4 linked regions of the Nisaea sediminum genome follow. The protein of the gene in region 1 interacts with the protein of each later gene in a pairwise test. Links are inferred from orthologs where the notes say so. Each region holds a gene or a part of one and is shown on either strand. Other genes may lie near its edges. The genes, in order: dnaE, IG122_RS03290, dnaQ and IG122_RS16175.

The links.
Region 2: the proteins of dnaE (region 1) and IG122_RS03290 interact in binary tests that used the Escherichia coli proteins (3 or more experiments, as listed by UniProt). The link is inferred for Nisaea sediminum from one-to-one orthologs.
Region 3: the proteins of dnaE (region 1) and dnaQ interact in binary tests that used the Escherichia coli proteins (3 or more experiments, as listed by UniProt). The link is inferred for Nisaea sediminum from one-to-one orthologs.
Region 4: the proteins of dnaE (region 1) and IG122_RS16175 interact in binary tests that used the Escherichia coli proteins (3 or more experiments, as listed by UniProt). The link is inferred for Nisaea sediminum from one-to-one orthologs.

The regions. Positions count from the first base shown.
Region 1 is NZ_JACZCQ010000001.1:562,087-567,962, reverse strand. Bases 1,866-5,876 are described here. They hold dnaE (DNA polymerase III subunit alpha), read right to left. Parts: upstream 5,567-5,876; coding sequence 2,066-5,566; downstream 1,866-2,065. Other genes in these bases: IG122_RS02650 (ABC transporter ATP-binding protein), read right to left, coding at 5,673-5,876; IG122_RS02660 (hypothetical protein), read right to left, coding at 1,866-2,046. In the rest of the region: IG122_RS02670 (M81 family metallopeptidase), read right to left, coding at 1-234; IG122_RS02665 (hypothetical protein), read right to left, coding at 417-1,643; more of IG122_RS02660, read right to left, coding at 1,741-1,865. UniProt on the Escherichia coli protein: DNA polymerase III is a complex, multichain enzyme responsible for most of the replicative synthesis in bacteria. This DNA polymerase also exhibits 3' to 5' exonuclease activity. The alpha chain is the DNA polymerase catalytic subunit.
Region 2 is NZ_JACZCQ010000001.1:694,145-698,986, forward strand. What follows is about bases 1,117-4,093. They hold IG122_RS03290 (aminotransferase), read left to right. Parts: upstream 1,117-2,011; coding sequence 2,012-3,175; downstream 3,176-4,093. Other genes in these bases: IG122_RS03285 (pyridoxal phosphate-dependent aminotransferase), read right to left, coding at 1,117-1,829; IG122_RS03300 (DUF423 domain-containing protein), read right to left, coding at 3,360-3,740; IG122_RS03305 (NAD(P)H-hydrate dehydratase), read left to right, coding at 3,878-4,093. Also shown: IG122_RS03280 (MBL fold metallo-hydrolase), read right to left, coding at 1-640; more of IG122_RS03285, read right to left, coding at 663-1,116; more of IG122_RS03305, read left to right, coding at 4,094-4,842. UniProt on the Escherichia coli protein: Shows aminotransferase activity with methionine and histidine as substrates, and to a lesser extent also with phenylalanine.
Region 3 is NZ_JACZCQ010000006.1:636,547-641,321, forward strand. Bases 623-3,532 are described here. They hold dnaQ (DNA polymerase III subunit epsilon), read right to left. Parts: upstream 2,469-3,532; coding sequence 1,776-2,468; downstream 623-1,775. Other genes in these bases: IG122_RS15050 (FxsA family protein), read left to right, coding at 623-634; IG122_RS15055 (histidine phosphatase family protein), read left to right, coding at 672-1,226; secB (protein-export chaperone SecB), read left to right, coding at 1,269-1,775; coaE (dephospho-CoA kinase), read right to left, coding at 2,461-3,057; IG122_RS15075 (Maf family protein), read right to left, coding at 3,062-3,532. In the rest of the region: more of IG122_RS15050, read left to right, coding at 113-622; more of IG122_RS15075, read right to left, coding at 3,533-3,700; IG122_RS15080 (pyruvate, water dikinase regulatory protein), read right to left, coding at 3,700-4,524. UniProt on the Escherichia coli protein: DNA polymerase III is a complex, multichain enzyme responsible for most of the replicative synthesis in bacteria. The epsilon subunit contain the editing function and is a proofreading 3'-5' exonuclease.
Region 4 is NZ_JACZCQ010000006.1:869,042-873,875, reverse strand. The notes cover bases 827-3,795. They hold IG122_RS16175 (DNA polymerase III subunit gamma/tau), read right to left. Parts: upstream 3,216-3,795; coding sequence 1,437-3,215; downstream 827-1,436. Other genes in these bases: IG122_RS16170 (LysR substrate-binding domain-containing protein), read right to left, coding at 3,331-3,795; IG122_RS16180 (YbaB/EbfC family nucleoid-associated protein), read right to left, coding at 1,109-1,432; recR (recombination mediator RecR), read right to left, coding at 827-1,080. In the rest of the region: aromatic amino acid exporter YddG, read right to left, coding at 1-490; more of recR, read right to left, coding at 493-826; more of IG122_RS16170, read right to left, coding at 3,796-4,245; IG122_RS16165 (GntT/GntP/DsdX family permease), read left to right, coding at 4,326-4,834. UniProt on the Escherichia coli protein: Part of the beta sliding clamp loading complex, which hydrolyzes ATP to load the beta clamp onto primed DNA to form the DNA replication pre-initiation complex.

The sequences.
Region 1 (5,876 bases):
GATCACCAGCGCCGGCACCGGCTCCCAGCCGGTCGGCCCGCCGAAGGTCTCGTCCATGACGTCGTAGAAACCGCAGATCCCGACATGGATCGAGGGATATTCGGCGCGTGCCTGGAGATCGATCTCGGCGCCGCGGAAATACATGTTCTCCTCGAAATCGGCCCTCGAGCAGGTCGGGGCGAAACGGTTGGATTCGAGGTTGAACCCGCAGATTGCAATGCGTTTTTTGCTCATGAGACGCCAGTCCGGTGGTGTGTGCCGCGCGGCAGGAAGGAAGCTCAGCCTAGGCCGCGAACGGTCGTCTGCCTAGCCCCCGGGCGCGATTTGCGCGTTACAGAATTCCTGCAACGAGCCAAAGGCGATCTCACAGATTCATCTACCAACGATCTACTATGACCTTCACATCAGATCTAATATTAAATTTCCAAACTCTCAATCTCTGCAAATAAGTCTAAGCGCTCAACTGCGGATTCTGCCTCTTTGCGGTCATCAATCCACTCGGCGCCAAGTTTACCTAAAGCGTCTCCGATTTCGTCTGCTGCATGATAACCAACCGTCGCAACAACAATCGCTCCCCCAACGACAATTACACTGAATGCAGACTTGAACGGATGTCTGATTATATATGTCGTTGTTAAAAGGAGTGTTTTCAAATTTTCAGACGTAATCGGATTATGATGGTGACTAATCCACGCGTCAGTCAAAACTGCTTTTAAAAACTGATCGCTTACCTCTTCTTGCCCCAGTTGGGAAATACACTCCCGAACCCAGCCATAGATCAAGTTAAAGGCTTGTTCGTGAAAATTGTCTAAATCGCCTGTCTCAATGATTGGGTTGTCCCATCCTAAGACAGAGACCAACTCATCAATATCAATCGGCTCATCAGTCCTTCTCAATCGAGGCACAACCACAAAGCGCACAAATATCGGGAAATTTCCCCGTGATCTCAGTTCATTCCATTGAACAGTTCTCGCATTCAATCTAGATTTTTCGCCAAATTTATTGCGCCAAGACCTAGCAAAAAGATCCGCCTCATTCACTTCACCGGTCAAATTCGAGCCGGCATTATTAGAATTCTTCTCATTACGTCGATTTTCAATGAAATCAGTAATTTCTTTCCAATCAACTTCTTTTCCTGCACGCCTCTTATGAGATTTCCAACCTTCATCCGTTAAGCCATAGTGATCGTTGTTGGGCTCCTTAAAAATCAGCCCATCGTCAATCGCCCGCTCGAAAAGCCGCTCCACCCGTCTTTCATCGATGGTCCCCAGAATCCCTACCAATCCGTCTAGCCAAGGTAGAGGTATGGTCCCAAGTTCATCATCACCGAGCTCTTCCGCCAGAAAATCTACCAGAATTTCTTTCTGCTCGGATATTGAGGGAAGCTCTGTATTTAACAACGGATCAAGATTGTGACTGGTAAGCATAAAATTGCTGTCGTCACGACTTTCTTTTCTTATTCCGTAGCTTAATCTTGCCCGTCTCCTTGGGTCGTTTTCCAAACGGGACGGCAGCATTGCTAGTACAGTGCCAGAAACCTCGAAGGTACCGCAGCGAGGGCAAACAAACCGCTTTTTATCACCGTAGTCACGTTCGGTTGGAGGCTCTATTTCCGAATCGCAGATTGGGCATCGTTCGCTCATTTGATCGTTGCTCGCAACTTAAGAAACCTACCGCTTGTGAGCTCGAATACTCACCAAATCAGTAAATTTCCACCCTAAGCTGCAGGCTTGCACCTGCCTAGCCCCCGGGCGCGATTTGCGCGTTACAGAAATCCTTCAGATCGTCTGCAAAGCCGTCGAGGCAGGCCCCATCATCCGTCAGGCAGATTTCCACCGACCGTTTCCGGTTCGCCTCTTCGTCGGCAAGGTTCATCGCCTTCTGGAGGTCCATTCCGAAGCGGTGCTGCTCCAGTTTCCGCTCGGCCGAGAAGCAGCGGCCCGTGGCGGTATGCTCTTCCCAGAGCGAATAAAGGCTGTAGGCCGCGGCGAAAGTCACGGCGACCCCGCCAACCAGGAAAAGGATCCGCTGAACGAGGCCATCCATGATCGAGGCCGATCCCGTCTCAGATATCGCGCGCGTCGACGATGCCCGGCAGCGATTTCACCGCCGCACGGAAGTCAGGCGAGATGTTGTAGGTCTTGCCAAGCGCCAGTTCGACCTCCTCATCGTCGGTGTCCACGACGATCTTGATCTTACCCCGTCCCGGCTTCTCGTGCGCGATCATCTCGGAAATGTGAGGGATCGGCCCCATGTCGCGAACATAGATCTTGAGCCCGGCCGCCGTGCCGGACACCGCCTTGTCCAAAGCCTCGATGCGGGAGACCGTCAGACGGAGGCCACCCTCGTCCTCGATCCGCGCATCCGCCTTCACCAGAACGGACTGTCCGGCCTCCAGCAGCTCGCGGCTGACCGCGAGAACCTCGGAGAAGACGGTCACCTCGGTGACGCCGGCCTGGTCGGTGAGCTGCACGAAGGCATAGCGGGATCCCCGGCTCGAGGTGCGAATGCGCGAGCCGACGATGATGCCCGCGATATTGATCCGGGCCGAATTGCCCTTCTCCTTCACCGTCGCCGCGATCTGGTCGGAGCGCACCACGCCGAGCCGCTCGAGCGAGGCGCCATAGGCGTCGAGCGGATGGGCGGAGAGATAGAAGCCGATGGCGTCGAACTCTTCCTTCAGGCGCTGCATCGCCGGCCAGTCGAGCCGGTCGGCGAGCGCGATCTCCGGCTCGGACGCGCCAGACGGGCCGCCGAAGAGGCTGACCTGATCGGAGCTCCGTTCCGCCGAGGCCGCGTTGGCGTGGCGCAGGATCTTCTCGACGCTTTCGAAGAGCTGTCCCCGGTTCTGGGTCATGCAATCGAAAGCCCCGGCGCGCACCAGGTTTTCCATCAGGCGTTTGTTCACCACCGTGCCGTCGATACGGCCGGCGAACTCGCCGATGGACTTGTAAGGACCCTTCTCGCCGCGCTCCTTGACCAGCGCCTCCATCGCGTTCTCGCCGACATTCTTGATCGCCGCCAGCGCGTAGCGGATCGCAAGCGCCCCGTCCGGCGTCTCTTCCGGCACGAAATCGACGAAGGACTTGTTGATGTCCGGGCCGAGCAGCTGGATGCCGAGGCGCTGAATCTCCTGGCGGAAGACATTCAGCTTGTCGGTGTTGTTCATGTCGTAGGTCATCGAGGCCGCGAGGAACTCGACGGGGTAGTTCGCCTTCAGATAGGCGGTGTGATAGGCGACCAGCGCATAGGCCGCCGCGTGGCTCTTGTTGAAGCCATATCCGGCGAAGGCGGCGATCTGGTCGAAGATCTCGGAGGCCTTCTCTGCCTTCACGTTCTGCTCGACCGCGCCCTTCACGAAGGTCTCTCGCTGGGCGTCCATCTCCTCCTTGATCTTCTTGCCCATGGCGCGGCGCAGAAGGTCGGCGCCGCCGAGCGTATAGCCGGAAAGGCGCTGGGCCGCCTGCTGCACCTGCTCCTGGTAGATCATGATACCGAAGGTTTCCTTCAGCACGGGCTCCAGCACCGGGTGCATGTAGTCAGGCTGCTCCTCGCCGTGCTTGCAGGCGATGTATTTCGGAATGTTCGCCATCGGGCCCGGACGGTAGAGGGCGACCAGCGCGATGATGTCCTCGAAGCGGTCAGGCTTCATCCGGCGCAGCACGTCACGCATGCCGGTACTTTCCAGCTGGAACACGCCGGTCGATTCCGCCCGCCCCAGCATCTCGTAGGTTCTCCTGTCGTCGAGCGGGACCTGCGAAAGATCGATCTCGATGTCCCGCCGCTTCAGCAGGTCGACCGCCGTCTGCAGCACCGACAGGGTTTTCAGGCCCAGGAAATCGAACTTCACCAGTCCCGCCTGCTCGACCCACTTCATATTGAACTGGGTCGCCGGCATGTCCGAGTTCGGGTCCCGGTAGAGCGCGCAAAGTTCATGCAGTGGCCGGTCGCCGATCACGACGCCGGCGGCGTGGGTCGAGGCGTTCCGGTAGAGCCCTTCGAGCTGCAGGCTGATGCGGATGAGATCGCCGACCTCCTCGTCCTCGTCCCGCTGCCGTTTCAGTTCCGGTTCGACCTCGAGCGCCTCGGCGAGCGTGACCGGATTGGCCGGATTGTTCGGCACCAGCTTGCAGATCCGGTCGACCTGGCCGTAGGGCATCTCCCGTACACGCCCGACGTCGCGCAGGGCCGCGCGCGCCTGCAGCTTACCGAAGGTGATGATCTGCGCGACCTTGTCCCGGCCGTAGCGCTTCTGCACGTACTCGATCACCTCGCCGCGACGGTCCTGGCAGAAGTCGATATCGAAGTCAGGCATCGAGACGCGTTCCGGGTTGAGGAAGCGTTCGAACAGCAATCCCCAGCGCAGCGGATCGAGATCGGTGATGGTCAGCGAATAGGCGACGAGCGAGCCCGCGCCCGAACCGCGGCCCGGTCCGACCGGAATGTTCCGCTCCTTGGCCCAGCCGATGAAGTCCGCGACGATCAGGAAGTAACCGGGAAAGCCCATTTGCTCGATGACGCCGAGCTCGAAATCGAGACGTTCCTCGTAGGGCTTCGCGGCTGCCGCACGAGCCGCCTCGTCCATGCCCTCGGTGAAGACATGGGCCTCGAGCCGCTTCTTCAGACCCTGCTCCGCCTGCGCGCGCAGTTCCTCCGCCTCGTTACGCCCGCCGACCGTATCGAAAGGCGGCAGGATCGGTGCCAGCTTTTCCGGCATGAAGCTGCAGCGCCGTGCGATCGCGAGCGTGTTGTCGGCCGCTTCCGGCAGATCGGAGAACAGCTCGCGCATCTCCTCCGCGCTCTTGAAGCGGTGGTGCGGCGTCACGCGGCGGCGGTTCGGATTGCCGATCGTCGTCCTCTCTGCGATGCAGAGCAGCGCGTCATGCGCCTCGTACATCTCCTCGCTGGCGAAATAGCATTCGTTGGTCGCCACGAGCGGAATGTCGTGCTTGTAGGCGAGATCGAGAAAACCCGCCTCGCTGCGCCGTTCAGTATCGAGGAAATGGCGCTGGATCTCGACATAGAGGCGATCGCCGAACAATGCCTTCAGATCGAGCAGCGCGGTCTCCGCCTCTTCCGGCCGGTTTTCCAGCAGCAATCGGCCGACCTTGCCCAAGGGACCGCCTGTCAGCGCGATGAGCCCGTCGCTGCGCCCCTCGAGATCCGCGAACGGAACCCGAGGCGACTCTCCCGGATCGGTCATCGTGAAGGATCGGCTGACCAGCTCCATCAGGTTCTTGTAGCCGCGCTCGTTCTGCGCGATCAGGACGATCTGGTCGGTCTGGTTCGGCGTATGCGAGGTTCCTCCCACGACCTTCAGGCTGCCGCGCGGTTCCGATTCCTCGCGCCGGAGCGCGAGCTGAACGCCGACGATGGGCTGAACGCCGGAGCCCGACGCCGTCACCGCGAACTCGAGCGCGCCGAAGAGATTGCCGGAATCCGTCATCGCCACCGCCGGCATTCCGTGCCGGACGGCGAGCGACACCAGTTCCTTGCCCTTGATCGCCCCTTCGGCCAGCGAATAGGCGGAATGAACCCGGAGATGAACGAAATCGGCGTGAGACATGGAGCCCTCGAAACTCTGAGGCCCGAAGTGTTTCACAGGAGGCGGACGCCGTCAGCCGGAACAGGTCGCGAACCTTTAAGCGGACTCAACAAGATACTGAAATTGTTTATTTATAAACGTTGAGCGTGCCGTCGCGAAGTTCCACGATCCGGTCCATGGAGCTTGCGAGTTCGTGGTTGTGAGTCGCGATCAGAGCGGCGATTCCCGTTGCCGAAATGATCCGGCGGAGCTGGTGGAAGACCTCTTCCGCCGTGTGCGGATCGAGGTTGCCCGTGGGCTCGTCGGCGAGCAGGACGGAGGGGACATTGGC
Region 2 (4,842 bases), 130 kb from region 1 along the record:
GCTTTTCCCGCAACGTTGCAAGATCCAGATGGAACGGGACCTTCTTGTCGTAGAAATAGGCTTCGGCAATCAAGAGGTCCGCTTCGCGTCCGATCGGAATTAGACTCTCGGTCCATTCGGTGTCGCCGGTATAGGCGATCACCTTGCCGGATGTGGAGACGCGATAGGCGAGGAAAGGGCCGTCGGGCGGGCCGTGCACAACCTGCTGCGCCAGAATTTCCAGATCGCCGACAGTCACGCTGTCTTCCGCTTCTATTTCGAACAGTTCCAGAGGGAATTTCTGACGTGTCCGGGAGGAGCCGGGAAAGGCGGTTTCCATTGCTCGTCCGATCCACTCCTGCAGCCCTTTCGGGCCGACAATGGTCAGTGGATCGGTCCGCTTCGAGAAGAATTGGGCATCCAGCATGAAGAAGGGGATGCCGCCGAAATGATCGCCGTGGAAATGGGTGATCAGGATCGTCTGGATCCGGTTGCGGTCGATCCCGAGTGCTTTCATCGCGATCAACGAACTCGCCCCGCAATCGATCAGAAACCGGGTCTTGGGTGTTTCGACATGAAAGCAGGTATTGAAACACCCGCCACTGCCGAACGCGTCGCCGCAGCCGACAAACGTGAGCAAGATGTCGCCAGCTGCGTCCATTCCAGGGTCCCTCAGGCGCAGGTCAGGCGAGGCAGGCTTTGATGCGCTTGATCGCTTCGATGATATTCTCCGTCGAATTCGCGTAGGAGAAGCGCAGATAGCCCTCGCCGTGGCCGCCGAAGCTGGTGCCTGCGATGACGGCGACGCCAGCCTGCTCGAGCAGCTTCTCCTGCAGCGCCTGCGCCTTCATGCCGGTGCCTTCGATGTTCGGGAATGCATAGAAAGCGCCGCCCGGCTCGATGCAACGGAAACCCGGCACCTGGTTCAGTTCGCGGACGATGACCTTGCGCCGCTCGTCGAACGCCTTGAGCATCTCTCCGACCGGGTCCTGCGGGCCGGTGAGGGCCTCAAGGCCGGCATATTGAGCGGCCGCGTTGACGCAGGAGTGAATGTTTACGCAGAGCTTCTCGGCGTGGGGGAAGACGTCCTTCGGCCAGACGCTGTAGCCGAGCCGCCACCCGGTCATGGCATAGGTCTTTGACCAGCCGTCGAGCAGGATCAGACGGTCTGCGATCTCGGGATATTGCAGGAGGCTGACATGCTCGCGGTCGTCGTAGAGCATCTCGCTGTAGATCTCGTCGCTCATGATCGCGACGTCGGGCCAGGCCTGCAGGCCGGCGACCAGTTTGTCGAACTCTTCCCGCGGGACGACGCCGCCGGTCGGGTTGGCCGGGCTGTTGACGATGATCAGCCGGGTCCGGCTGGTGATCCCGGCGAGCACTTCTTCGGCGGAGAATGCGAAGCCGTTCTCTTCGCGCAGCGGGATCGAGACCGCCTTCGCGCCGGAGAATTCGATCGCCGACTTGTAGATCGGGAAGCCGGGATCCGGGAACATGATTTCCGCGCCTTCCTCGCCGAAGATCATCATCGCGAGGAACATGGTGACCTTGCCGCCGGGAACCACCAGCACGCGCCCCGGATCGACCGCGACGCCGTGCCGCCGCTCGAGATTGGCGGCGACCGCTTCCCGCAGGGCCGGGATACCGTTGGCTGGGGTATAGCCGTGATGACCGTCATGCAGCGCCTTGACCGCGGCCTCGACGATATTGTCGGGCGTCCGGAAATCGGGCTGGCCGATGCCGAGATTGATGATGCTCTTGCCCTCAGCCGCGAGCTGGTTGGCGCGCGCCAGCACTGAGAAGGCCGTTTCCGTCCCGAGATGGTTGAGCCGTTCCGCCAGCTTCGTCATATCCCTGTTCCTTCCGAATTTATCGGCGAATTATTGTTTTCTCCGGCGACCTTATAACGGCGAGTCCGGACACTCACAATCTGCCGTTTCGCCGCGTGGAAGCGGGAAACCTTGCCAAGGGCTTGGCCTTGGGCTAATCGCCATCGCTCTCTTTTGCCTGGGCCCTTGCCGGAGTGACCCCGATGAAGCCTGCCAACAGTCTGCTTTCCTCTTACGGAACCACCGTATTCGAGGTCATGTCGCGGTTGGCGATCGAGCACGGATCGATCAACCTGGGGCAGGGTTTTCCGGACGATCTCGGCCCGGATCCGGTGCTGAAGAAGGCCTCCGACTTCCTCTTCGACCGCCCGAACCAGTATCCGCCGATGCTCGGTGTTCCCGAGCTCCGTCAGGCCGTCGCCAAGCATAACAAGCGGTTCTACGGGCTGGATGTGGACTGGCAGACGGAAGTCATGGTCAGCACGGGTGCGACAGAAGGTCTCGCGGCCTGTTTCTTCGGCCTGATCGAGCCCGGCGACGAGGTCGTGCTGATCGAGCCGACCTATGACTGCTATCTGCCGATTATCCGCCGTGCGGGCGGTATTCCGCGCGTCGTCACCCTGCGTCCTCCGGAATGGAAACTCGATGTCGCCGCGTTGAAGGCGGCGTTCAGCGAGAAAACCAAGCTGCTGGTGCTGAACTCGCCGATGAACCCGGCCTCGAAGGTCTTCACCGGGGAAGAGTTGAAAGCGATCGCCGAGACCGTGATCGCGCATGATTGCTACGCGGTCTGTGACGAGGTCTACGAGCACATGGCCTTTGACGGCCGCCGCCACCATCCGCTGATGGCGCTTCCGGGCATGCGCGAGCGTACCGTGCGGATTGGCTCGGCCGGCAAGACCTTCTCGCTGACGGGCTGGAAGGTCGGCTACCTGACCGCGCCGGCGGAACTGTTGCAGCCGATAGCCAAGGCGCATCAGTTCCTCGTCTTCACCACCGCGCCTAACCTGCAGCGCGCTGTCGCCTTCGGGCTCGAACAGGATGACAGTTATTTTAACGGGTTGCGCGACTCCATGCAGGCGAAGAGGGACCGGCTCGCGGAAGGCCTCAGCAAGATCAGCGGCATCGACTGCGTTGAATGCGAAGGCACTTACTTCCAGTTCGTCGACATTTCTGGGCTCGGCTTCGACGGCGACGATGTCGCCTTCTGCCGCCACATCACCACCGAGGCGGGGGTGACGGCCGTGCCGGTCAGCGCCTTCTTCCACGGTGAAGCGCCGAAGAACTTCATTCGTTTCTGTTTCGCCAAGAAGGACGTCATTCTGGACGACGCGGTCGCACGGCTCGCGGCCCATTTCGGCGGCTAGAAAATAGAGGTCAAATCGCTCGGTAAATCGGTTGACGGGCCAACCGTGTTACAGTAGGTAATCGGCCCTCGCGGTGACGCGAGCGAACATGTGGCGGGTGTAGCTCAGCTGGTTAGAGCGCCAGATTGTGGATCTGGAGGTCGTGGGTTCAAGACCCATCACTCGCCCCATTTTCTCCTCAGGATCATTTTCCGACAGAACGCGCGCCGGCAATGCCGAGGGCGAGCCATCCGGCCATGAAGCAGGCGCCTCCGAACGGTGCGAGCGCAGTCGTCGTTGCGCCGCCGCTGAAGGCGCTTGCATAGAGCGATCCGGAAAAGAACGCGGTTCCGGCAATGAAAAGCACAGCGGCGCCGAGCGGCAGCCGTGCTGGTGCACACCCGGCGAGCAGCAGTGACGCCGCCAGACCCGCGAGATGGACCAGGTGATAGAGCAGGGCGGCCTCGAAGCGGTCATGGGCGACCTGATCGAAACCCGCTGCATGCGCCCCGTAGGCCCCGAGCGCTACCGCCGAAAGACCGAGCAGGCCGAGGGTGAGCCAGAGAAATCTTGTCAGAATAAACATCTACAGGTCCGGTGCCGGTCGCGGTTGAGGCGGATAAGCGCATTCCAAGGGGCGAACTCTCGACATATCCTTCGGTGATGACAAGAGTTTGCGGCTGCGGCGAATTGCCGGGCCGGGACTGGATGGGGAGAGCTGACGTGGACGAGCTGGCGCTGCTCACCGTCTCTGAAATGGCAGAGGCGGACCGGGGAACGATCGAGGGCGGGGTACCCGGCATCGATCTGATGGAGGCGGCCGGCAAGTCCGTTGCGGATGCAATCATGGCCCGGTTTTCGCCCCGGCGGACTCTGGTCGCCTGCGGCCCGGGAAATAACGGCGGCGACGGTTTCGTCGTCGCGCGATTGCTGCGCGCGGCGGGCTGGGAGGTCGATCTCGCTCAGCTCGGTCGGCCGGCGGACCTCAAGGGCGACGCCGCCCAGGCGGGCGCCGCCTGGGACGGCGCCGTGGCGGATCTCGAAATCTCTCTTCTCGAAAAAGCCGAACTGCTTGTGGACGCTCTTTTCGGCGCCGGACTTGCGCGCGATATCGAAGGTGTCGCCCTGCGCTTTTTGACAGCAGCGAGGGACCGCGTCGCTGCCGGAAAGCTTGCGTCTGTCGCCGTCGACATGCCGAGCGGCGTAGACGGCGATACCGGCGCGGTCAGAGGCATCGCCGTGCCCGCCGCCCTGACGGTGACGTTTTTCCGAAAGAAGCCGGGCCATCTTCTTCAGCCGGGCCGGTCGCTCTCGAGGGAGCTTCTGGTGACCGATATCGGGATCGCGCCGCAGGTGCTGACGGCGATCGCGCCGAAATGCGTCGAGAACGCCCCGTCACTCTGGCAGGGCCGGTTCCCGATGCCAGATGCCGACAGCCACAAATACACCCGCGGCCATGCCGTCGTCAGCGGCGGGCCGATGACCGGGGCAGGGCGCCTCGCGGCGCGCGCGGCCCGAAGGGTTGGAGCGGGGCTGCTGAGTGTCGTCGCCGAGCCGGAGCAGTGCGGTCTTTTCGCCGCGGATGCCCCCGGTGCCATTGTGCTGTCTGCCGAGGGGCTGCCGGAATTCGAGGCGATGCTCTCTGACCCACGGAAGAATGCCGTTTTGGTCGGACCCGGGCATGGCGT
Region 3 (4,775 bases), on another replicon or contig:
ACCGTCGGCCCTTACAGCTTATCATTGCCGCTTTCGCAGCAGACTTGCCGCTTCCGACCGTCCGGCGACCGTACTACAGCATAGATAGGCTGTCACTTTTGAAAGAACAACTATGGTCCTCATCTTCCTTATCGTTCTGCTCGGCATCCCGGCCCTCGAGATTTTCGTTTTCGCGGAGGTCGGCGGGATCATCGGCGGCTGGGCGACCGTAGGCCTGACGCTGCTGACGGCCGCGCTCGGCGCACTCCTGTTCCGCACCCAGGGAACCGCGGTTCTGCAGCGCGCGCAGGAAACCCTGCGCCAGGAACAGTCCCCTCTCGCCGAAATCATCGACGGGGTCGGCCTGCTGCTGGCGGCCGTACTGCTGTTCCTCCCGGGTTTCGTGACCGACGTGGCAGGCTTTCTGCTCTTCATTCCGCCGCTGCGGATCGTGCTGATCGGTTTTCTGTTCCGCGGCCTGGCACGTTCGGCGGACTCCAATGTCTGGATCGTGCGGACCGGCTCGGGTAAAGCTTCCGGTTCTTCCCCGGATCGGACGGTCATCGACGGCGAGTACGAGGACCTGACGGAAGACAGGGAGGACGACTCCTCCGACCGGAAGGACGACGGCGACCGCACGCTGCCGCCGCGCTGACCGGCCATCGACGCCGCGCTCTCGAAAGACCGACACCATGCTCTTCGTCCGCCACGGGCAATCCGAATTCAACGTTCATTATGGCGCCACCGGGATAGATCCGGGGATCGAGGATCCGGCGCTGACGGATCTCGGCAAGGCGCAGATCCGTCACTCGGCCCAGGCGCTCGCCGGGCGCGAGATCGATCACATCGTCTCCAGCCCCTACCGACGGGCGCTCGAGACCGCGCATATCCTCGCCGACACCCTCCGCCTGGAGATCCGCATCGACCCGCTAATCCGCGAGCACAATCATTTCGTCTGCGATATCGGCCGCACCCGTTCGGTCCTGCAGCGCGACTGGCCGCATCTGTCGTTCGATCATATCGACGAGCAGTGGTGGACGAAGCATCTCGAGCAGGAGCATGAGGTCTTCGCCCGGGTCGACGCCTTCCTCGACGGCAACCGTGACCGGGAGGACTGGGACCGGGTGCTTTGCGTCAGTCACTGGGGTTTCATCAAACGGATGACCGGTCTCCCGGTCACCAACGGAACCGTGGTCAAGGTCCAGCGGGACGGCGCCGGGGAGGTTGTTCACACGCCGGATCCGTGATACCCACGCGCCTTCGATTTCCTCCGGCAGAGATAACGACCGATGACCGACACAGCGACCGACGGGGCGAACAACGCCATCAACACCTTCTCGATGACGGTGAAGGCGCAGTACATCAAGGATCTCTCCTTCGAGAACCCGAAGGCACCCCTGAGCCTGCGCGCCGACATCCGTCCCGATATCGAGATCGGCGTCGACGTCCGCGCTGAGCGCATGGCGGAGCAAGTCTACGAAGTCCAGCTCCTCCTCAATGTCAGCGGCGTCCATGAGGGCGAGAAGGTCTTCATCCTCGAGCTCAACTATGCCGGCCTGTTCCAGTTTGAGAGCGTGCGTCCCGACCAGCTGGAATACGTTCTGATGGTCGAATGCGCCCGGCTGCTGTTCCCGTTCGCCCGCCAGATCGTCGGTCAGATCACGACCGACGGCGGCTATCCGCCGCTGCACATCCAGCCGATCGATTTTCTCGGCGTGTTCCAGAAGAACGAATTGCAGCGTGCCCAGAACGGCGGCGTCGATGTCGGCGCGATCGAGACCGAAGGCAACGCCTGATCACTCGGCCGCGTCGGACCGGTTCCAGATCGGATCCTTGAGTTTCTCCAGCAGCATGGCATGCGCCGCCAGTTCCTCGTCGCTCGGCGCATGGGGACGCGGCGGCCGTGCGACCGAGGTCCGGATCTCCGGCATCGCCGCCACGTCGCCCTTGTCCTCTCGAGCAAGCTCGAGACCCGGCTGCCGTCCCCCGATCAGCTCCAGATAGACAGACGCCAGCAGGTCGGCATCGACCAGGGCGCCGTGCAGGTCGCGATGCGAGTTGTTGATCTCGAAACGGCGGCAGAGCGCGTCGAGACTGGCCTGCGCCCCGGGAAATTTCCGCCGCGCCATCGCCAATGTATCGATCGCCCGCTCCATCGGCATGGGAGGATGGCCGAGGCGGGTCAGCTCGGCATTCAGGAACGCCATGTCGAACTTGGCGTTGTGGATCACGAAGGTCGCGTCGCCCACGAATTCGAGGAAGTCGTCGACGATGCCGGCGAAGTTCGGGAAATCGGCGAGAAACTCGGTGGAAAGGCCGTGGACCTCGAACGCACCCTGCTCCACCTCGCGCTCCGGGTTGATATAGACGTGATACTTCCCGCCGGTCGGCACATGGTTCACCAGCTCGATCGCCCCGATCTCGATCACCCGATGGCCCTGCTTCGGATCGATGCCGGTGGTTTCCGTGTCGAGCACAAGTTCACGCATGGCGCACTCCCAGTCGGTTCAGTGTCTTCTTGATCATTCGCATAGTCGCCGCCCGGCCGAGCCCGGTGGGCAGAACATAGTCCGCCCGGTGCCGCTTCTCCCGGTCGGGCATCTGTTTCTTCAGGATAGAAGAGAGCCGGGATTCTGTCATGCCGGACCGGGCGAGAACGCGCTGCCGCTGCAGGAAGGCGGGCGCCGAGACGACGTAGACGAAATCGCAGACCCTCTCGCCGCCTGTCTCGAAGAGAAGCGGGATATCCAGCACCGCGGCCCGGCGCCGCGCCCGGCGCTGAAGCGCAAGGAAACGATCGCGCTCACGCCGTACGAGCGGGTGGACGATCGCTTCCAGATCCCTCAAGGCGACCGCATCGCCGAAGACCAGCTTTCCGAGGATCTCCCGGTTCACCGCACCCTTCTCCACCGCCTCCGGAAAGCGCCGCGCGATCGGAGCCACGGCCGCTCCGCCGGCGCGGAACAGCCTGTGGACGGAAGCGTCGGCATCGTGCACGGGCAGACCGAGCCGGCGGAACATCGCCGCCGCGGTACTTTTCCCCATGCCGATCGATCCGGTCAGGCCCAGAACCAGCATCACGTCAGACCCGCAGCGCGCCGCGCGTCCGCATGAAATCCAGGAGCGGCAAGAGCGGCAGGCCGAGCACGGTGAAGAAGTCGCCCTCGACCGAGGTGAAAAGCTGCGCGCCGACGGATTCCAGCTGATAGGCGCCGACGGAGTCGAGGGCGCGATCGCCGATCGTGTCCAGATAGGCCCTGATGAACTCCTCCGAAAGCGGACGGACCAGCAGGCTGGCCGTCGCGACATGGTGCCAGATCCGTGTCCCGCCCGCCGACACGACGACGGAGCTGATCAGGGTATGCCGTTTGCCGGAGAGTTTGCGGAGGTGTTCCGCCGCGCCCGCGCGGTCCTCCGGTTTGTCAAACCAGCTCCCTTCGAGATCGAGCATCTGGTCGGCGCCAATCACAAGCGCTTCCGGACGGGCGCGGGAAACCGTGTTCGCCTTCATTTCGGCGAGGAAAGTGGCAACCTCCGCCGCGCTTGCGCCCTCGGCCCGGAGGCTGCGCTTGAACTCGGCTTCGTCGACGGAAGGTTTGCGGATTTCGACCGGCAGCCCCGCCGCACGCAACATGTCCGCGCGGGTCCGGCTGCCGGACGCCAGCACGACCGGCTTTTCCCCGTTGCCGCTGAGGGGCGACACATCGAGATCGCTCGACATCAGGATTCCAATCCGTGGAATTTCGCGTATTTCTGCAGCACAGCCGCCGCCGTCTCTTCGATCGAACGGCGGGTCACATCGATCACCGGCCAGCCGGCTTTAGTGAAGGCCTTGCGTGCTTCGACCACTTCCTCGCGGACCTTCTCCGGATCGACATAGTCGGTCTCGTTGCTGTGCTGAAGCATCAGCATCCGGTTGCGGCGAACCTGGGTCAGACGGTTCGGGTCGTTGGTCAGCGCGACGATGAAGGGGCGCTTCAGCGAGTAGAGCTCCTTCGGCAGCGGAACGCCCGGCACCACGGGGATGTTCGCCGTCGCATAGCCGCGGTTGGCGAGATAGAGCGAGGTCGGCGTCTTCGAGGTGCGGGACACCCCGACGATCACGATGTCCGCATCCTCGAGATCGTGGATCATCTGCCCGTCGTCATGGGCGAGCGTGTAATCCATTGCCCGGATCCGGTTGAAATACGCAGCGTCGAGCTCGTGCTGCCGACCTGGGCGGCCGTGGCTTTCCTGCCCGAGAAAATTGCCGAGCGCGTTGACCACGGTATCGAGTACGGAAATGCAGGGAACGCGACGCTGCTGGCACCCGAGCTCGAGCTGCTCGCGGAGCTCCGGATTTACCAGTGTGAACAGCACCGGCCCCGGATAGACGCTGACGGCAGCCAGGACCTTTTCGATATGCCCGGTGGTGCGGACCAGGGACCAGACATGCTCGCGGGCGCGCACGCCCTCGAACTGCACCAGACAGGCGCGGACCACCTGGTGGTTCGTTTCGCCCGTGGCGTCCGATACCAGGTGAAGATGGATATCCGTGTCGGTCACCGTTCACACCTTGCTGGGGATAAATCTGTACGATCTGTTTACAGAATGCGGATTCTCTTCCGAAAGGAAAAGTGTACCTCTCGATGCCTTCCTTCGGCGCCGGCTTGTTAGACGGAGGATAAAACTATACCGCCCTCCGATGAATGTGAGCAGCTTGTCCGGCAAGAGAGATATCCCCGCAATCCCCGTGATTCAGATCGGCGGATACGTTGCGGGTTGCGACGTTTTTACCGCTCTTTATCCCGAAGCCG
Region 4 (4,834 bases), on another replicon or contig:
CGCAGACGCAGGCCGCGAGGTAGCCGAGGGAATAGCGCGGGTCGAGCTCGAGCGTTTCGCCGCGCGTGACCAGCAGGGCCGCCCCGCCGAGCCCGAGCACGGCGCCGGCGATATGGAACCATCGCAGCCGCTCGCCCGGCAGCAGCGCCGAGAAGAGAACGATCAGCAGCGGCCAGAGATAGGCGATCAGACCCGCCTCGACCGCCGGCGCGTTCCGGAGCGCGAGGAAGTAGAAGAAATGGTAGCCGAACAGCCCGCCGACCCCGAGCAGCCAGACCAGGGGCGGCTGGCGCATGTAGGAGAGCGGATTCTGTCCCCGCGCCAGCCAGAAGATGCAGGCGATCACAGTCGCGACGGAGAAGCACATGGCGAGCAGCTGGAACGGTGGCACCTTGCCGGAGAGCGCGGTGAAGAGCGCCAGCGTCGCCCACATCAGGACGGCGGAGAAGCCGATCGCGGTCGCTCGTAAACGGGCCTTGCTCTCATCCATCGTCAGACTTCCCGGCGCGCCTTGAGCGCCTGGGTCAGGGTCCCGTCGTCGAGATAGTCGAGCTCGCCGCCGACCGGGACGCCCCGTGCCAGGCGCGTGATCGAAACCCCGCCTCCGGCAAGCCGGTCCGAGATGTAGTGCGCCGTGGTCTGGCCGTCGACGGTCGCGTCCATAGCGAGGATGATCTCCGTCACCTCCGGCGCATGCGCGCGGGTCACAAGGGTCTCGATATTGAGATCCTCCGGCCCCACCCCGTCGAGCGCGGAAAGCAGGCCGCCGAGCACGTGATAGCGGCCGGAGAAGGCGCCTGCCCGTTCCAGCGCCCAGACGTCGCCGACATCCTCGACGACGCAGATGACCGAGCCGTCACGCTTCTCGTCGCGGCAGATATGGCAGGGGTCGGAGGCATCGAGATTGCCGCAGACGGAGCAGTCGGTGACCGCTTCTGCCGCCTGGCCGAGGGCGTCGGCGAGCGGGCGCATCAGCGTCTCGCGCTTGCGCAGGAGATGCAGCACCGCCCGGCGCGCGGAGCGGGGGCCCAGCCCCGGCAACTTCGCCAGGTAATGCATCACGCGGTCGAGTTCATCCATGCCGGAACGCCGTCTGCCGCCGCGGAGATCAGAACGGCAGTTTGAAGCCCGGAGGCAGCGGCAGGCCGCCGGTCAGCTTCTGCATCTCCTCCTGCATCTTCTCGTCCGCCTTCGCCTTGGCGTCGTTGGCGGCCGCGAGGATCAGGTCTTCCAGCACCTCGGTATCGGACGGATCGACGAGAGACGGATCGATCTTGATCGCCTTCATCTCGCCCTTGCCGGTCATCCGGACCGTGACCATGCCCGCGCCGCTGGAGCCTTCGACTTCCAGCTCCTGCAGCTGCGCCTGCATCTCCTGCATGCGGTCCTGCATCTGCTGGACCTGTTTCATCATGTTGCCGAGATTTTTCATCACGTCATGCCTCGTTTGCCTGGCTGTCCTCGTCCGGGTAGGTCGCCGCTTCAGGCGCCGCGTCTTCGGTCTCGCGCACCAGCGGACGGATCGCTTCTATCGTGCTTTCGGGGAAGGCTTCAAGCACCGCGGCCACCACAGGGTGCTCGGCGATCGATTTGCGTTTCGCCGCCTCCGCATTGGCCTTGCGCTCGGCCAGCGTGTGGATCTCCTCATCGCCCGGCGCAGCATCGCTCGCCTCGACGATCCAGTGGATCCCGGTCCATTCCTTCAGCTTCGCGGCGACCTGTCCCGGCAGGCTCTCGGGCGCGCCCGGATCGAGGATCAGCTCAAGATGGCCCGCGCCCGCGGAAACCGGACGGACCGAACGGCTGAGCAGGGCATGCAGCAAGGCTTCGCGCTTTTCCTCGAACAGCGCCACGACGGCTTCGAAACTCTCCGGGATCTGCGGTGCGGCGGGTTCCTCGGGAGGCGGAGGCGCGGGAGGAGGTGCTTCAGGCTCGGCGCGGGGCGCAGGCATCTCTGCGACCGGCTCCGGCCGGGGATCCGCCACCCTGTTTTCCGCGGCCGCCGGCTGGCGGGACGGGGCCGCGTCAGGCTTTCCCGATTTTATCGCCTTCACCAGCTCGCCGGGCGGCGGCAGGTCCGCCGTGTAGGCGAGCCGGATCAGTACCATCTCGAGCGCGGCAAGCGTCGAAGGCGCGTTCTGGACCTCGCCGAGGCCCTTCATCAACATCTGCCAGGTCCGCGCCAGCACCGGCAGGGAGAGCTTGTCGGCGAACGCGACGCCCCGCGTCCGTTCCAGCTCCGAGGCGCCCTCGAGCGCGGATTCGCGCGCCGTCTTCAGCCGGGTGATCAGGTGGGTGAGATCTAGCAGATCCTGCAGCATCACCACCGGGTCGGCGCCGGACGCGTACATCGCGCGCACGTCGGCGAGCGCGTCAGCGGTCTTGCCGCCCATCACCTTCTCGAACAGGTCGAAGATCAGCGCCCGGTCGGCGAGGCCGAGCATCTCCTGCACCTGCGCCGCGGCGATCCGGCCATCAGAAAGTGCCATCGCCTGGTCGAGGATCGAGAGACCGTCACGGGCCGAACCGTCGGCGGCGCGGGAGATCAGCGCAAGCGCTTCCTCGTCCGCCTCGACCCCTTCCTTGCCGCAGATCGTGCCGAACAGCTCCATCAGCTCGGAAACGTCGAAGCGGCGGAGATCGAAGCGCTGGCAGCGCGACAGCACGGTGATCGGCACCTTGCGGATCTCGGTCGTCGCGAAGATGAACTTCACATGCTCCGGCGGCTCTTCCAGCGTTTTCAGCAACGCGTTGAAGGCGTTGCGCGAGAGCATGTGCACTTCGTCGATGATGTAGACCTTGTAGCGCGCCGAGACCGGCTTGTAGCGCACGCCGTCGATGATCTCGCGGATGTCGTCGACGCCGGTACGGGACGCGGCGTCCATCTCCATCACGTCGACATGGCGGTCCTCGGTGATCGCCCGGCACGGATCGCAGACGCCGCACGGCGTCACAGTCGGCCCGCCGGAGCCGTCCGGACCGATGCAATTGAGTCCCTTGGCGATGATCCGCGCCGTCGTCGTCTTGCCGACTCCGCGCACCCCGGTCAGCACGAAGGCATGCGCCAGGCGGCCGGAGGCGAGCGCGTTCCGGAGCGTGCGCACCAGCGCGTCCTGGCCCTTCAGATCATCCAGGGTCTGCGGGCGGTACTTGCGCGCGAGCACACGATACTCGCCCGGCGCCTGTTGGGTCTGGGGAGGTGTTAGATCATCCATGGTTCGGGATCATAGGGGAGTGACGGGGGACAGGGAAGCAACCCGGCCACTCCCGGCGCCAACAATCGTGCAACCGGCGGAGACGCGCTCCGAAACTCGTTCCGTTCAGACAGTTTCAGACACCCGGTTCGGGCCGTCCGAATGACCGGAGAATCCATTTGCGCACCGAATCGCGGGCCACGCCCGGCTCCTGCCCCTTCGGGCGGACCAGCCAGTAGCTGAAGCTGGCCGGTATTTCGATGTCGAAGGGAGCAATGATCCGCCCGGCTTCGAGCTCCCGGGCCGTCAGCACGGACCGCCCGAGGAAAACGGCCTGGTGACCGAGCACGGCATTGAGCGCTGCCGTGTCGTCGCTGAAGCGGGGTCCCGACGGAACCGCGTCCACCGCGACTCCGGCCGCCGCGAACCAGGCGGGCCATCCCTCGTCGATATCCGGGTGTATGAGAGTCGCCTTCAAGAGATCGGACGGCCGCTCGATGCCGATGCGCTCCGCATAATCCGGCGTGCAGACCGGCCGGACCGTCTCCGAAGCCAGGAATTCCGCCGTGAGGCCGGACCAGTTTCCCGGACCGTAACGGACTGCGAGATCGATCCCTTCCGCCTCGAACGACACCAGATGGCGCGAGGCGGAGACGCGCAGATCGATCTCCGGATGCGCTTTCGCGAATTCCTCAAGGCGTGGTGCCAGCCAGAGCGCGGCGACCGACGGCAGCATGGAGAGGGTCACGACATTGGAGAGCCCCTCGACCGCGCGGCAGGCCGCCACACCCGCCCGCAGCTCGGCGAAGGCCCGGGCGGCGCGCTCGAACAGCGCCTCCCCGGCGCGCGTGAGCGCGACCTGCGGTCCGGCGCGCGCGAAAAGCGGCACGCCAAGTCGTTTCTCCAGTTCGCCAACCTGCCGGCTGACCGCGCTTTGCGTGATGCCGAGGGCGTCCCCCGCCTGGGTGAAGCTCCCATGGCGCGCCGCGGCCTCAAAGACCTGCAGGCTGCGAACCGGTATGCGATGAAGAATATCATGACTAAATCTCATGATGACTCGCGCTCTTTCTCATTTTTTGGCGTCGTATGCCCTCTCTAGCATGATCCTAATGCAGCTTTGGAGATACTGCCATGGGACATGTCCAATCCGCCGCTTCCGGGATCCGCCGGGGGGCTCCGGACCTTCCACTTCCGGTCTGGATGGCGCTGGTCACGATCGCGCTCGGCCTCGCCAGCGGCATGAGCACTCCCGAGCTCATCGCCAATTTCAATACCGGCTTCGGGCTGGCGCTCGGAGAGTTCGCGCTGATCCTCCTGCCGTCTTTCACCCTCGCCGCGGCGATGGAAGAGCACGCCCTCACCCTGGACGGCCGTCTCGCGGTCATGGCCGCTCCGGTTGCAGGCGCTGGAATGGTCTGTCCTGACACCGCATTCGCGTCCCTCGCTCCGATCGCGGGTCGGCGGAAGCTCGATGTCGCTTTCGGCGCCTATACTGGCTTCAAGCTGCTCTACCCCGCGGGTCCGCTGATCGTCGCCACCGGGCTCGGGGTCGAGAGCGATGCCATCATCCTTGCCGGCATGCTCCTGGCCCTGCCCGTCTGGTTAACCGGACTGGTCTGGCGGAGGTTCCTGGACAGGGA